Linked DNA regions of Flavisolibacter tropicus. The protein of the gene in region 1 binds, or shares a complex with, the protein of each later gene. Links are inferred from orthologs where the notes say so. Each region holds a gene or a part of one and is shown on either strand. Other genes may lie near its edges. The genes, in order: accB and accD.

What was found.
Region 2: the proteins of accB (region 1) and accD are in contact, whole or in part, in a solved structure (PDB 8UXZ), measured with the Escherichia coli proteins. The link is inferred for Flavisolibacter tropicus from one-to-one orthologs.

The regions. Positions count from the first base shown.
Region 1 is NZ_CP011390.1:5,321,920-5,325,470, reverse strand. Bases 1-2,931 are described here. They hold accB (acetyl-CoA carboxylase biotin carboxyl carrier protein), read right to left. Parts: upstream 1,744-2,931; coding sequence 1,258-1,743; downstream 1-1,257. Other genes in these bases: efp (elongation factor P), read right to left, coding at 1,911-2,474; accC (acetyl-CoA carboxylase biotin carboxylase subunit), read right to left, coding at 1-1,156. Outside these bases: SY85_RS22695 (TlpA family protein disulfide reductase), read left to right, coding at 3,058-3,551. UniProt on the Escherichia coli protein: This protein is a component of the acetyl coenzyme A carboxylase complex; first, biotin carboxylase catalyzes the carboxylation of the carrier protein and then the transcarboxylase transfers the carboxyl group to form malonyl-CoA.
Region 2 is NZ_CP011390.1:1,026,767-1,036,288, reverse strand. The notes cover bases 3,309-6,172. They hold accD (acetyl-CoA carboxylase, carboxyltransferase subunit beta), read right to left. Parts: upstream 5,266-6,172; coding sequence 4,351-5,265; downstream 3,309-4,350. Other genes in these bases: bshB1 (bacillithiol biosynthesis deacetylase BshB1), read left to right, coding at 5,715-6,172; smpB (SsrA-binding protein SmpB), read right to left, coding at 3,853-4,287; SY85_RS04175 (hypothetical protein), read right to left, coding at 3,309-3,819. In the rest of the region: SY85_RS04185 (DNA gyrase/topoisomerase IV subunit A), read left to right, coding at 1-607; SY85_RS04180 (adenylate/guanylate cyclase domain-containing protein), read left to right, coding at 842-2,842; more of SY85_RS04175, read right to left, coding at 2,884-3,308; more of bshB1, read left to right, coding at 6,173-6,446; SY85_RS04155 (fatty acid desaturase family protein), read left to right, coding at 6,522-7,592; SY85_RS04150 (GNAT family N-acetyltransferase), read right to left, coding at 7,625-8,053; SY85_RS04145 (acyl-CoA dehydrogenase family protein), read left to right, coding at 8,324-9,478.

The DNA.
Region 1 (3,551 bases):
TACCAATCATAGAATCGTAATACGGCGGAATAACATACCCTGCATACACATGGCTATCTACGCGTACACCGTGTCCACCCGGCTGGTGTAATACGGTGATCTTACCTGGTGAAGGACGAAAGTCGTTATATGGATCTTCAGCATTGATACGGCACTCAATGGCATGCATTGTAGGCTCATAATCTTTACCAGAGATCTTTTCTCCCTGGGCTATCTTGATCTGTTCTTTGATCAGATCGAAGTTGATCACTTCTTCCGTTACGCAGTGTTCTACCTGGATACGAGTATTCATTTCCATAAAGTAGAAGTTGCGATGCTTATCTACCAGGAATTCAATAGTACCTACACTCTCGTAGTTGATAGCGGCTGCAGCTTTTTTAGCAGCCTCTCCCATTTTCTGACGCAGTTCAGGCGTCATAAACGGAGAAGGTGATTCTTCTACCAGCTTCTGGTGACGGCGCTGAATAGAGCAGTCACGCTCACTTAAGTGGCATACGGTACCATAGCGGTCGCCAGCTACCTGGATTTCTATATGGCGTGGTTCTTCGATGAACTTCTCCATATAGATACCATCATTCTTAAAGGCTGCACCTGCTTCAGCTTTAGCTGTGTTATAGGCTCTTTCTATTTCAGATTCTTCCCATACTACACGCATACCTTTACCACCACCACCGGCAGTAGCTTTTAAGATAACAGGATAACCCATTTCTTTAGCCTCTCCCTTAGCTTGCTCCAGGCTTTCCAGCAAACCTTGACTACCTGGAATAACGGGTACACCAGCTTTGATCATGGTCTCTTTGGCCGTGATCTTATCACCCATCCGGGTGATCATATCTGGGGTAGGTCCAATAAACTTAATACCATGGTCAGCGCAGATCTGTGAGAACTTAGCGTTTTCAGCCAGGAAACCATAACCAGGGTGAATGGCATCGGCATTGGTGATCTCACAAGCCGCCATGATATGCGGAATATTTAAATAAGATTCACTGCTTTGAGGCTTACCAATACAAACCGCCTCATCAGCAAATTTTACATGCAAGCTGTCTCTATCTGCAGTAGAATAAACAGCCACCGTCTTAATGCCCATTTCACGAGCTGTACGGATAACACGTAAAGCAATCTCGCCACGGTTGGCAATTAATATTTTTTTAAACACGGTATTTAATTTGGTAATTGAAGATTTGGCAATGAACTGAATATGAATATCTGGCAACAAGAATTACCAAATTTCTAAATTAGCACATCGCCAAATTATATTTACGCAGGTTCTACTAAGAATAATGGCTGATCGTACTCAACTGGAGAAGCATCTTCTACCAGGATCTTAACGATCTTACCCTTTACTTCACTTTCAATTTCATTGAACAACTTCATAGCCTCAATGATACATACCACCTTGCCTGGAGACACCTCTGTACCCACGTCTACAAAGTCGGGTTTATCAGGTGCCGGACGACGGTAGAATGTTCCGATCATAGGGCTCTTGATCGTTACTGTATTGCTAGGAGCAGCAGCAGCGGCAGGCGCAGCTGGTGCAGCAGCCTGTGGCAACGCAGCTTGTGGTGCTGCTTGTGGCAACTGAGAATATACTGGAGCTGATGTCACGCTGGATGCAACAATCTGTGTTACTTGCTCCTCTTTTGCTTTAATAGAAATCTTAAATTCTTTCTGCTCGATAGTTACTTCGCCCAAGTTGGACTCATTAACCAACTTGATCAACTCTTGTATCTGTTTGAAATCCATTTGTTTCAATTTGTTTGGGGTTTTGGTTTAAACAGGCGGCTAAGATATGCAAGAACCGCGATTTATAGGATATAATTGGATGATGTAAAAAAAATGCTGATAATAAGAAAGCTTCCTTACGAGAAGCTTTCCATATGATCTTATAATATCCAATAATCTTAGTTCAATTATTTTACTCTTTCTACGTATTCACCAGTCTTGGTGTTTACACGAATCATTTCACCTTCATTTACAAATAAAGGCACCATTACAGTTGCACCTGTTTCAACAGTAGCAGGCTTCAATGTACGGGTAGCCGTATCACCTCTTAAACCAGGCTCGCTGTAAGTAACTTTTACCACGATCTTTTCAGGCAATTCTACGTTCATTGGAGTCTCTGTTTCTGTATTAAACAGTACAGAAACAACATCACCTTCTTTCAGGAATTGAGGGGCGTCTACCAGTGCTTCTGCAACTGCTACCTGCTCAAAGGTTTCGTTATCCATGAAATTGTAGCCAGTATCATCCTTATATAGGTACTGGTATTCTTTTCTCTCTACACGAACAGGGTAAATAGTATCACCACTGTTCCACGTTTTTTCAATGGTACGGTTGTTATCCACACCCGTTAATTTAGCCCACACTTTAGCGGCAGCACGCGCTGTTTTGTTTTCGCCAAACTCCACTATCTTATAAAGGCTGCCGTCCAGCTTGATTATAAGGCCACGGCTGATATCAGAAGTAGTTGCCATAAAATTGTATGTATTACGGTTTTAGGCGGCAAAAGTAACGGAAAATCACTATTGGCCAAGTTTCTTAGGTAAGTTTCACCCTGTGGAGAGAATGGTTCCGCATAGAGCTAAGGAGAAAAAGAACCGCGGATATATGGGATTTATGGGATTGATAGGATCATCACCTATAAATAGTAGGCTTTTTACCTTCTGTAACGCTAGAAAGGCACCTAGGTTGTAGGCGGCAGTTTTGACCTTTGCAGGGGCTTTTTAACCCTTTTCTTCGGAGATTCTTCGAGACTTGTTCGGGAATCCTTCGGGCGGCTTCGAAGAACTCTCGAACAAGTCTCGAAGAAATCCCAAAGAAAGGTCGACCAATGAGTAGGAAAAAGGGTAAACTGGTAGCAACCCATCTAGGCCTTACTTCTTCCTCCCTTATTCCTTGTTTCTTGTTCCCGTCCTTCTCCGCCAAGCCCTTCTTCCGCGGCTCTCTTGTCCACTTAGATTGAGGCAATGTATGGAACGTCCAATTTTAAATACCAAGCTTCTATTTTCAAATCCTTAAAACTATCATCCTCTTCAGTTTCTTTTTGTTTCTTTGGATATGCGATTTCTAATTACCCTTTTCCTTTGTTTAGGTACAATAGCCGGACTTTCCCAAGTAGACAGCACAACGCCACCCTACAAAAAATATCCAACTCTTCCCCCTTTACAATTATTATTGGGCGATAGTGCTACCAAGTACACAAAGGACAATCTGCCTAAAAAGAAGCCTGTACTGATCATGCTTTTTAGTCCAGAGTGCAGCCACTGCCAACATACAGCCGAAGAGTTGGTAAAGTATAAAGACGAGTTGAAGGGTATACAAATAGTTATGGCCACAATGCACAGCATTTCCCAAATGAATGCATTTGTACAGCAATACCACCTTAACCAATTGGATAATGTAGTGGCAGGGCGTGATATCTATTATATATTACAGGGCTTTTATGACATGCACAGCCTCCCCTACTTAGGCTTTTATGATAAAAAAGGACAGCTAATCAAAGGTTTCGAAGGCTCCATGCCGATAAAAAAGATTATTGAGACGTTTAAGAA
Region 2 (9,522 bases), 4.3 Mb from region 1 along the record:
CCGATCTTCAATTGGTAATCAAGTAACCAAATACCCTGTACGCCAGGTGAAGTTTAAAGAAGCTGGTGTTGCTACCTTAGGTAGTATCAAGCTTTGGTTTGATGATAAGTTCGGAAGACTGAATCATGATAGCAAGGGTATAGAATTGGGTGACTTTGATGCAGAAGATAGAATCCTGGTGATCAATAACGATGGTACATATGAAATTACGGATCAGGAGTTGACGCAACGTTTCAAGCCGGAAGATGTAATGCTGGTTGAGAAGTTTGACCCGGAGCGTATTATTACAGCAGTATATCTGGATAACGATAAAGGGCAATATAACCTAAAACGCTTCCGTATTGAAACCACTACATTAAAGACCAAGTTTCCTTTCATCAAAGAAGGAAAAGGTAATTTGCTGGAAGCGGTTTCTACAGAAGACGAGCCAGTACTACTTGTTCAACAAGGGAAAGGTACACAAGCGAGAACTTCTAAGTTCAAGGTGGCACAGATTGTTGACGTGATGGGGTGGAAAGCTATTGGTGCGAAGTTGATCGACTTCAACAAGAGTATTTTAATGTCTTGGGAAGTAGCTGAAGCCGCCAAGCAATCACAATTGTTCTAAAAGCAATTCTTTTTATACGTAGCGTTTACAGTATTACTGTAAACGCTTTTTTATTTGTGCAACTCTCTGATTTTTTGCACCTATATTGGTGGTTTCTTTTATTGCCATACAGTTAATTTCCCTCATTCTTGCTCTTCAGTTGCCTAACTATTTAGAATTTATGCAAGTAATTAATCCCTGCAATAGGTTAATGGATAAATACTGTCTAATTTTATTACGTTGAACTTAATTCCTATGAGTCAACACCGCCAATTAGCAGCCATACTGTTTACAGATATTGAGGGGTATACGGCTATCATGCAAAAAGATGAGCAGCAGGCTATCGCTTTAAAAGACCGTCATCGGGATGTACTACAAGCGAAGCATCGGGAATTTAATGGCAAGATCATTCAGTTTTATGGCGATGGAACACTGAGTATTTTTCAAAGTGTAATTGAAGCAGTACAGTGCGCCTTATCAATGCAACTATCATTGCGAAAGAATCTGTTTGTGCCTGTGCGGATGGGGCTGCATGTAGGCGATGTGATTATTGATAATGAAAATGTAGTAGGCGATGGTGTGAACCTTGCCTCACGCATTGAATCCTTAAGTATAGCAGGAAGTGTGTTATTGTCTGATAAGGTAAATGATGAGATTCAGAATCACCCGGATCTTAAAACAGTCTCCATAGGTATATATCAACTGAAGAATGTAAAACGAGAAGTTGAAGTGTTTGCTCTAGAGCACGATGGTTTAATTATACCCCCCAAAGACTCTTTATTGGGTAAGGCAGAGGTAAGTAAGAAGCAATCTCAGCGCAAACGTGAGGGGGTACAGGTACGGTTTAATAAGCCTATCAAGAGTTCACCTGAAAAAAGTATTGCTGTATTACCATTTGTAAACTTGAGTAATGATCCGGAACAGGAATACTTTGGAGATGGGGTAGCAGAGGAGATATTAAACTCACTAACACACATAAAAGAATTAAAGGTTGCTGGACGTAGTTCTTCCTTTCAATTTAATCAGCGAACAGTAGACCTTGACGAAGTGAAAGAGAAACTAGGGGTGAGCACCGTTTTGGAAGGAAGTGTGCGCAAACAAGGTAATCGATTAAGAATAACTGTGCAACTGGTCAATGTTGAAGATGGCTTTCATTTATGGTCTGAGAAATACGATCGGGATTTAGACGACATCTTTGCTATTCAGGATGAAATAGCAAGCGCTATATCGGAAAAGCTAAAAGTAACCTTACTTGACCTGGATACAATAACATCTTCCACAAAAATATATCGGCACAATCCACAGGCTTATGATCTTTATCTGAAAGGGCGTTTTTACATAAATAGGAGGGGTTCTGCTATTATGACGGGACTTAAGCATATTGAGCAGGCAATAGACATCGATCCCGACTTTGCATTAGCCCATGCTGGCTATGCCGATGGAAACTTATTGGCTGCCTTTTATGGTTTGATGCCGCCTCTGCAAGTATTATATAAAGCCAAAGAGTCGGCGGAAAAGGCCATTGAATTGAATCCTACTTTAAGTGAGGCTTATTGCTCCTTGGGAACATTTTACACATTTGAACGAAAATGGAAAGAAGCGGAGGGGTATTTTCAAAAGGCTATATCCCTCAATCCTAATTATCCCCAAGTTTACTATTGGTATGGATTGGATCTATTAGCATGGGTTATAGGCGATTTTGATGAAGCAGAGCAATATGGCCAGATGGCGTTGAAGTTAGACCCTTATAGTGCTATTACGCATGGCGCATTGGGAGCCATTCTATTCTCTGTGGGTAAATTTAAAGATGCTATAAAGGCTTGTAAGGCTGGTCTTGAATTAGATGCATATTCCTTCCTTTGTCGGCTTTATGAGGCAAATTCCTACATGTGCCTTGATCAATATGAAGAAGCTATCGTTGCCTATGAAAAAGCAATGAAAATATCCAACAGGCACCACTTTGCTCAAAACGGATTGATTGTAACCTATTGTAAAATGGGCAACCTGGAAAAAGCGCGAGCCTTGATGCATGACCTGAAAGAGCGGCAAGCAAAAGCTTATGTGCCTTATGGCTTTACGGGTATATCATCAGCATATTTGGGTGATGTTGATGAGGCCTTTGACTATTTTGAAAAAGCATTTGAAAATAAAGAGCCTGTTCTGCTGACATTAAAATACGAGCCCTATATACCAGAGAATATAAAAACAGATCCACGGTATACAAAGCTACTATCACGCATGGGGTTCCCCAATTAACTATTAATTTAAATAGTTAAGCTCATTAATAAAATGACTAGTTATTGATTTGGTTTTTTCTTCTTCTTAATACGAAGAACTCCATTTTGGCTGAGGTTACTGCTTAGACGAATCTCATGACGCTGACGTCCGTCATAAACAATCATAAGAGCTGTATTAGGAGGAATACTGCCTAGGTTGTCGGCAAACATGGCAATTTCATTAACCTCTTTCAGGGAGTCTAATTTTAAGTCCATATGTATTGCCTTTGTGCTTAATCGTTGGCTAGAAGCTAGCAGTTTATCATTAAAGAAAAGAGAAACAGAGTCGCCATCTACTTCACCATTATCGTATAAGTCTACACGAACAGAATCAGCTTCTACTTCAATTTCATCTAGTATCACATTTTCCCTTTGTTTGTAACGGTCATTTACTACAAAATTTGTAATGGGGCGTTGTAATACCACTGTCGATACCAATGTGTCAGTAGCAGAAGGCGACCATACCTGGTATGTTTCTTTAAATTGGCGCAATGCTGTTAAAATAGAGTCCTGGTTGTTGGCATCTTTATTCAACTGCAGGTCAAAAACAATCTCGGGGCATGTATAGCGATAGTTTTCCTTACTCACAAAGCGACCATTCAAATTTGAACCTGCACGTGCTACTCGTAAGTTAGCAATGAAATCCATTGGGCAATCTACTTCCATGCGGCTGTTAGAACCATGGTAAGTGATGGGAATATTGTATAAAGACAATTGGCGATCGTCGGCCGAATAACTGCCATTTGTTTTAAAACTGCGAAATGTATTACGAAAATAATAATTGACAATACCATTTACAGTATTGCCATTTTGGTTAATGATAAGTTCTACTAAGTAAGAATTTGCGCTTGTACCGGTACCCACATAAGCAACGCCATACCAATAGCCTGCTAAACTTGTTTGAGAGTTGGCCCAAAAAGAAGCGAATAAGAAAAGTGTTGTGATTAACTTTTTCATGCTATTAGCTATAACGATAGGTTGGTCTATAAATTATTTAATGTAGCGTTTTAATTCCCGCTCAGTATCACGCTGCTTAATGGTTTCACGCTTGTCGTGAAGCTTTTTACCTTTTGCCAGTCCTATTTCTAGTTTGGCTAGATTCTTATCTGTAAAGAAGATGCGCAGTGGAATTATAGTATATCCTTTTTCTTTGATCTTGGCATCCAGCTTTTTCAATTCTCTTTTTGTAAGCAAGAGTTTACGATCGCGTATTGGGTCATGATTGTTAACTGTCCCGTGCGAGTATTCGGAGATGTGCAGGGATTTGATCCAGAGTTCTCCTTTTTGAAATAGGCAATAACTATCATTGAAGCTCGCCCGGCCTGTACGTAACGACTTTACTTCTGTACCCAGCAATGAAATGCCAGCTACATATTTATCGTCAACATAGTATTCAAAGTAAGCCGAGCGGTTCTTAATTTCCATTTAGTTATTTAGGGTTTGAAATCTGAAGTTTACAATTGGGTCAATAACTTCAAATGGTTGTGTCTAGTTTTTGAAAAGCGTTACAACTTTCGCCAGCTTCTCTTTTAATTCCTTACGGTTTACAATGAAATCTAAGAAGCCGTGCTCTAAAATGAATTCACTACGCTGAAACCCTTCAGGCAGGTCTCTTTTGATAGTCTCTTTAATAACACGAGGTCCAGCGAAACCTATTAAAGCACCTGGTTCTGCAATATTTAAGTCGCCCAGCATACCGAAAGATGCTGAAATACCACCAAACGTAGGATCGGTTAATAAAGAGATATAAGGCAGTTTGGCATCTGATAATTGGGATAGTTTACCACTTGTTTTGGCTAACTGCATTAAGGAGAAGGCGCTTTCCATCATACGGGCGCCACCACTCTTAGAGATAACCATGTATGGCATATTGTTCTGAATACAGTAATCAACTGCCCGGCTGAATTTTTCACCCATAACACTACCTAATGAACCGCCGATAAAGCCAAAGTCCATACAGGCAATTACGATATCGTTTCCACCCACTTTACCTGTGGCTACACGCATGGAATCTTTTAGGTTGCTTTTTGACCAGGTTTCTTCCAAACGTTTTTGGTAAGGTTTTAAATCTGTAAAGCCTAAAAAGTCTTTTGAACGAATATTTTCAAATAACTCAGTGTATTCGTTGTCGTCAAACAATATCTCGTAGTATTCATGGCTTCCAATACGATGATGAAAACCGCAAGTAGGGCAGACAAACAATTGCTCGCGTAAATCATTTATGGTACAGATATAATTACACTCCGGACATTTGGTCCACAAACCCTCAGGAGTTTCCTTTCTTTCAGACGATGGAGTCGTAATACCTTTTGTTAATCGTTTAAACCAACTGGTTTTTGTTTCTTCTGTCTTTCCTTCTTCGCCAGCGAGGTTTGCGTCAAAATCCTCAAATTGTTTGGACATTCGATCAATGTTTATTTCAGGCACAAATATAGGCGTTCATTTGTACATAGGACTATGATGTGTATTGGTTATTGGCTGGCAGTTGAAAGAAGGGAACTGGGTATTGGGAATTAAGGATGGGAAAGAAATGTCAGGATAGCTCCATTGTAAGGACTTGGGAACAATTGGTCTGCCTTTTCATCTCTAAAAGGCTAGATGAAAAGGTGAAATGTAAATGTAGTCTACTTTACTGTCAGGAAACTTAAATTTTCTGGGTGATTAAAATCAGGAATGCTTTGGGACTTAATTATTCGAGTGACCTAATGGTTTAATAGGCAATTGCTTGTGAACGTCAGAAGATTAGGGAGGTTTGGATTCTTCCGCCATTTATAAAGAAAGGTAAATGTTAATCCCCCTTGTAACTCGGGCGTTACTGTTTATCTTGCAGCCTCTTTAAAGATTGGCAATTCATGAAATTGGATGTATTAGCTATTGGCGCACACCCTGATGATGTGGAGTTGGGCTGTTCCGGTGTATTGATCAAGGAAGTAAATAGTGGTAGAAAAGTTGGTATCATAGACTTAACAGAAGGAGAGTTGGGTACCCGTGGCACCGTGGCAACCCGTTACCAAGAGGCTGCTGATGCTGCTAAAATCATAGGCGCGCATGTACGCGAGAATCTTAAAATGAGGGATGGCTTCTTTGTAAATGATGAAGCTCACCAAATGAAGGTGATTCGTATGTTGCGCAAATATCAACCCGAAATTGTCATCGGAAACATACTTGAAGATCGTCACCCCGATCATGGCAAAGGTGGACAACTTATCTATGACGCCTGTTTTTTATCTGGTTTGCGACAGGTAAAAACTTATGATGACAATGGTAAGGAGCAGGAGAAATGGCGTCCTAAATACTTGCTTCATTATATTCAAGACCGTTTTTACGAACCTGATGTGATTGTAGATATCAGCGATGTGTGGGAGCAACGGCTTGATTCGATCAAGGCTTATAAAACACAGTTTTTTGACCCAAACAGCTCTGAGCCTCAGACTTATATATCTAGTCCTGAGTTTTTAGAAGCTGTTACAGCAAGGGCTCGACTTTTAGGTAAACGGATTGGTGTGCAATTTGCGGAAGGCTTTCTTTCCAAAAAAAGCATTGGCATTTCAAGTCTAGATGCACTGGTGCTTCAGGAAACTTAACAACCAAGCCTATTCCCTTTCTATGAAAGTGAACATAAATATTTTATTTAAAAACAACTTATCTGCGTATTTGTAATGGCAACACCGAAATTCTCAAACGTAAAGCACTCTTTTCATTCAGAGTTAAAAAAACGTATTAACCAGTATTTTCAGCAAACTGGTAAAAAGTCTACAGGTGGAGTAGCTCTTTCTCTTAAAGCCATTCTTTTGGTTTCGGCTTTCATTTTTATGTATATACATCTGGTGTTTTTCACTCCGCCAGTTTTTTGGGCCATAGTAGAATGTGTAATCTTTGCAGGTTCAATTGCTGCCATAGGCTTTAATATCATGCACGATGGGGCTCATGGTAGTTTTAGTAAGTACAAATGGGTAAATGAGCTGGCTGCTTTTTCTTTAGAGGTATTAGGTGGAAGTTCTTTTATGTGGAATATGAAGCATAATGTAATTCACCATGCCTATACTAATATTGATGGTATTGACGATGATATAGACATTCAGCCTTGGATGCGCATGAGTTCTACACAGCCGAAATATGGTTTCCATAAATATCAGCATCGCTATTTCTGGGTATTATATGCCATGTTGTATGTGCTTTGGGTGTTTGTGCTGGACTTTCAAAAGTATTTTAAGCAACGTGTAGGATCTATGCCTTTGAAGAAGATGAGCTTTTACGATCATCTTGTTTTTTGGGGCTTTAAATTGTTGTATGTGTTTTTGTTTATTGGTTTGCCAATCTATGAAGTTGGTTTTATTTCATGGTTAGTTGGATTCTTAATAACTACGCTGGTAGCAGGTTTTGTTATAAGTATAGTATTCCAATTGGCACATACCGTGGAGCATACTCATTTCCCGATGCCAGATGCAGAGACTGGCAAACTGGATGATGAGTGGGCTATTCACCAGTTAAAGACTACCGCCAACTTTGCACCTCGTAACAGAGTTATTAGCTGGTTCGTAGGCGGTTTGAACTTTCAGATTGAACACCATTTATTTCCTAAAATTTCTCATATTCATTACCCAGCTATTAGTAAAATCATTAAGCAAACATGTGCTGAGTATGATGTTCCTTATATTGAATATCCAAAGATGATACATGCGGTAGCTTCACATGTTTCATTTTTAAAACAAATGGGTAGAGCAGCGTAGAGAAAATAAATTGAATTGTTGAAAAAGGAGCTTTATAGCTCCTTTTTCATTTTATGGTGTGGAATATTAACCTCTTTAAAGCCCTCTCCATCTATTTGATAGCCTTGTTTTTCGTAAAAGGGCAGAACTACGTCTCTCGCGTTCATAAACAATGTTTTATAACCCATTTCCTTTGCTTTGGCTTCTGCGAATGTAATAATTGATGCACCTATGCCACTTCGTTGAATAGTTTGTTTAACTGCCATCTGGCGAAGCTGAATGCTATTGTTGATGCTGGGAGTGAGAATACAGCAACCAATTACCTGATCGTTCTCAAAGGCGGCAATCAAGTTATCCAGGCTTTCTTTTTCTGGGTTAATATAGGATCTGGGTATGCCAATTGGATCAAGCAAAACCTCCATTCTGAGATTGATCATTTGCTCATAGGCGGGTGAATTGGAAGAAATTATCTGAATATCCATGAGGCAAAAATAGGATGCAGCGAGAAAAAGGGGAGAGGGATTGAAAGAGGGAGAAAATAAAGGTTTGGGGCCTAAAATGTGGCCTTTAATCAATTTTACTCAAATCTATAAACTAAATGCTGTATTTATTCAAATAATGGCTCCAAATCTGCTTGATTGGCTTTGTTATTTTATTCATAAGTGATTGATTTGTAATGGGTTTAAGAGGGGCTATTTGGGCATTTACAATCAGCCGTCTTTTCCATTACATTTGCGCCACAAATAATACTCATGAACTTCCAACTAAGCGAAGAACATTTAATGATTCAGCGGGCCGCCCGCGATTTCGCACAAAACGAATGCTTGCCAGGTGTAATTGAACGTGATGAGAAACAACAATTTCCTCGTGAACAAATTATGAAACTGGCCGAACTAGGTTTCCTAGGAATGATGGTTGATCCTAAATATGGTGGTAGTGGCTTAGACACAATAAGCTATGTACTTGCCATGGAGGAGATTTCTAAAGTAGATGCCAGTGTTAGCGTATGCATGAGCGTTAACAATAGCTTGGTATGTTACGGGTTAGAAGCATATGGCTCTGAAGAGCAAAAACAAAAATACCTGACGCCCTTGGCACATGGTTTAAAAGATGGCGAACTGTATACTGGAGCTTTCCTATTAAGTGAGCCTGAGGCAGGAAGCGATGCTACTTCACAAAGAACTACTGCAGAAGATAAAGGTGATTATTATTTATTGAATGGTACTAAAAACTGGATCACCAATGGGGGGACAGCTTCTGTATATCTAGTTATTGCTCAAACCAATCCAGAGTTGGGTCCTAAAGGTATCAATGTATTAATTGTAGAGAAAAACTGGCCGGGTGTAGTAGTGGCAGCCAAAGAGAATAAACTGGGTATTCGCGCATCAGATACGCACACTATTTTGTTCAATGATGTAAAAGTGCCAAAAGAGAACAGAATCGGTGAAGATGGCTTTGGTTTTAAGTTTGCTATGAAGACGTTAGCTGGCGGACGAATTGGTATTGCTTCTCAGGCGCTAGGTATTGCTAGTGGCGCATACGAGTTAGCGTTAGCTTATTCTAAAACGCGTAAAGCTTTTGGAACTGAAATAGCCAACCATCAGGTTATTGCCTTCAAATTGGCAGATATGGCTACTAAAATTGAGGCCTCACGCTTATTGTGTTTGCGTGCGGCATTTGAAAAAGATCAGATGAAGGATTATACCCTTAGTTCTTCAATGGCCAAAGTATTTGCTTCAGAAACCGCAATGTGGACTACAACTGAAGCAGTACAAATACATGGTGGCTATGGCTTTGTAAAAGAATACCATGTAGAGCGTTTGATGCGCGATGCTAAGATTACGCAGATCTATGAAGGAACTTCTGAGGTACAGCGTATTGTAATAAGCCGAACGATATTGAAGTAATAGAAATTAACTTGAAAGTAAAAGCGCTCCAAGAGGAGCGCTTT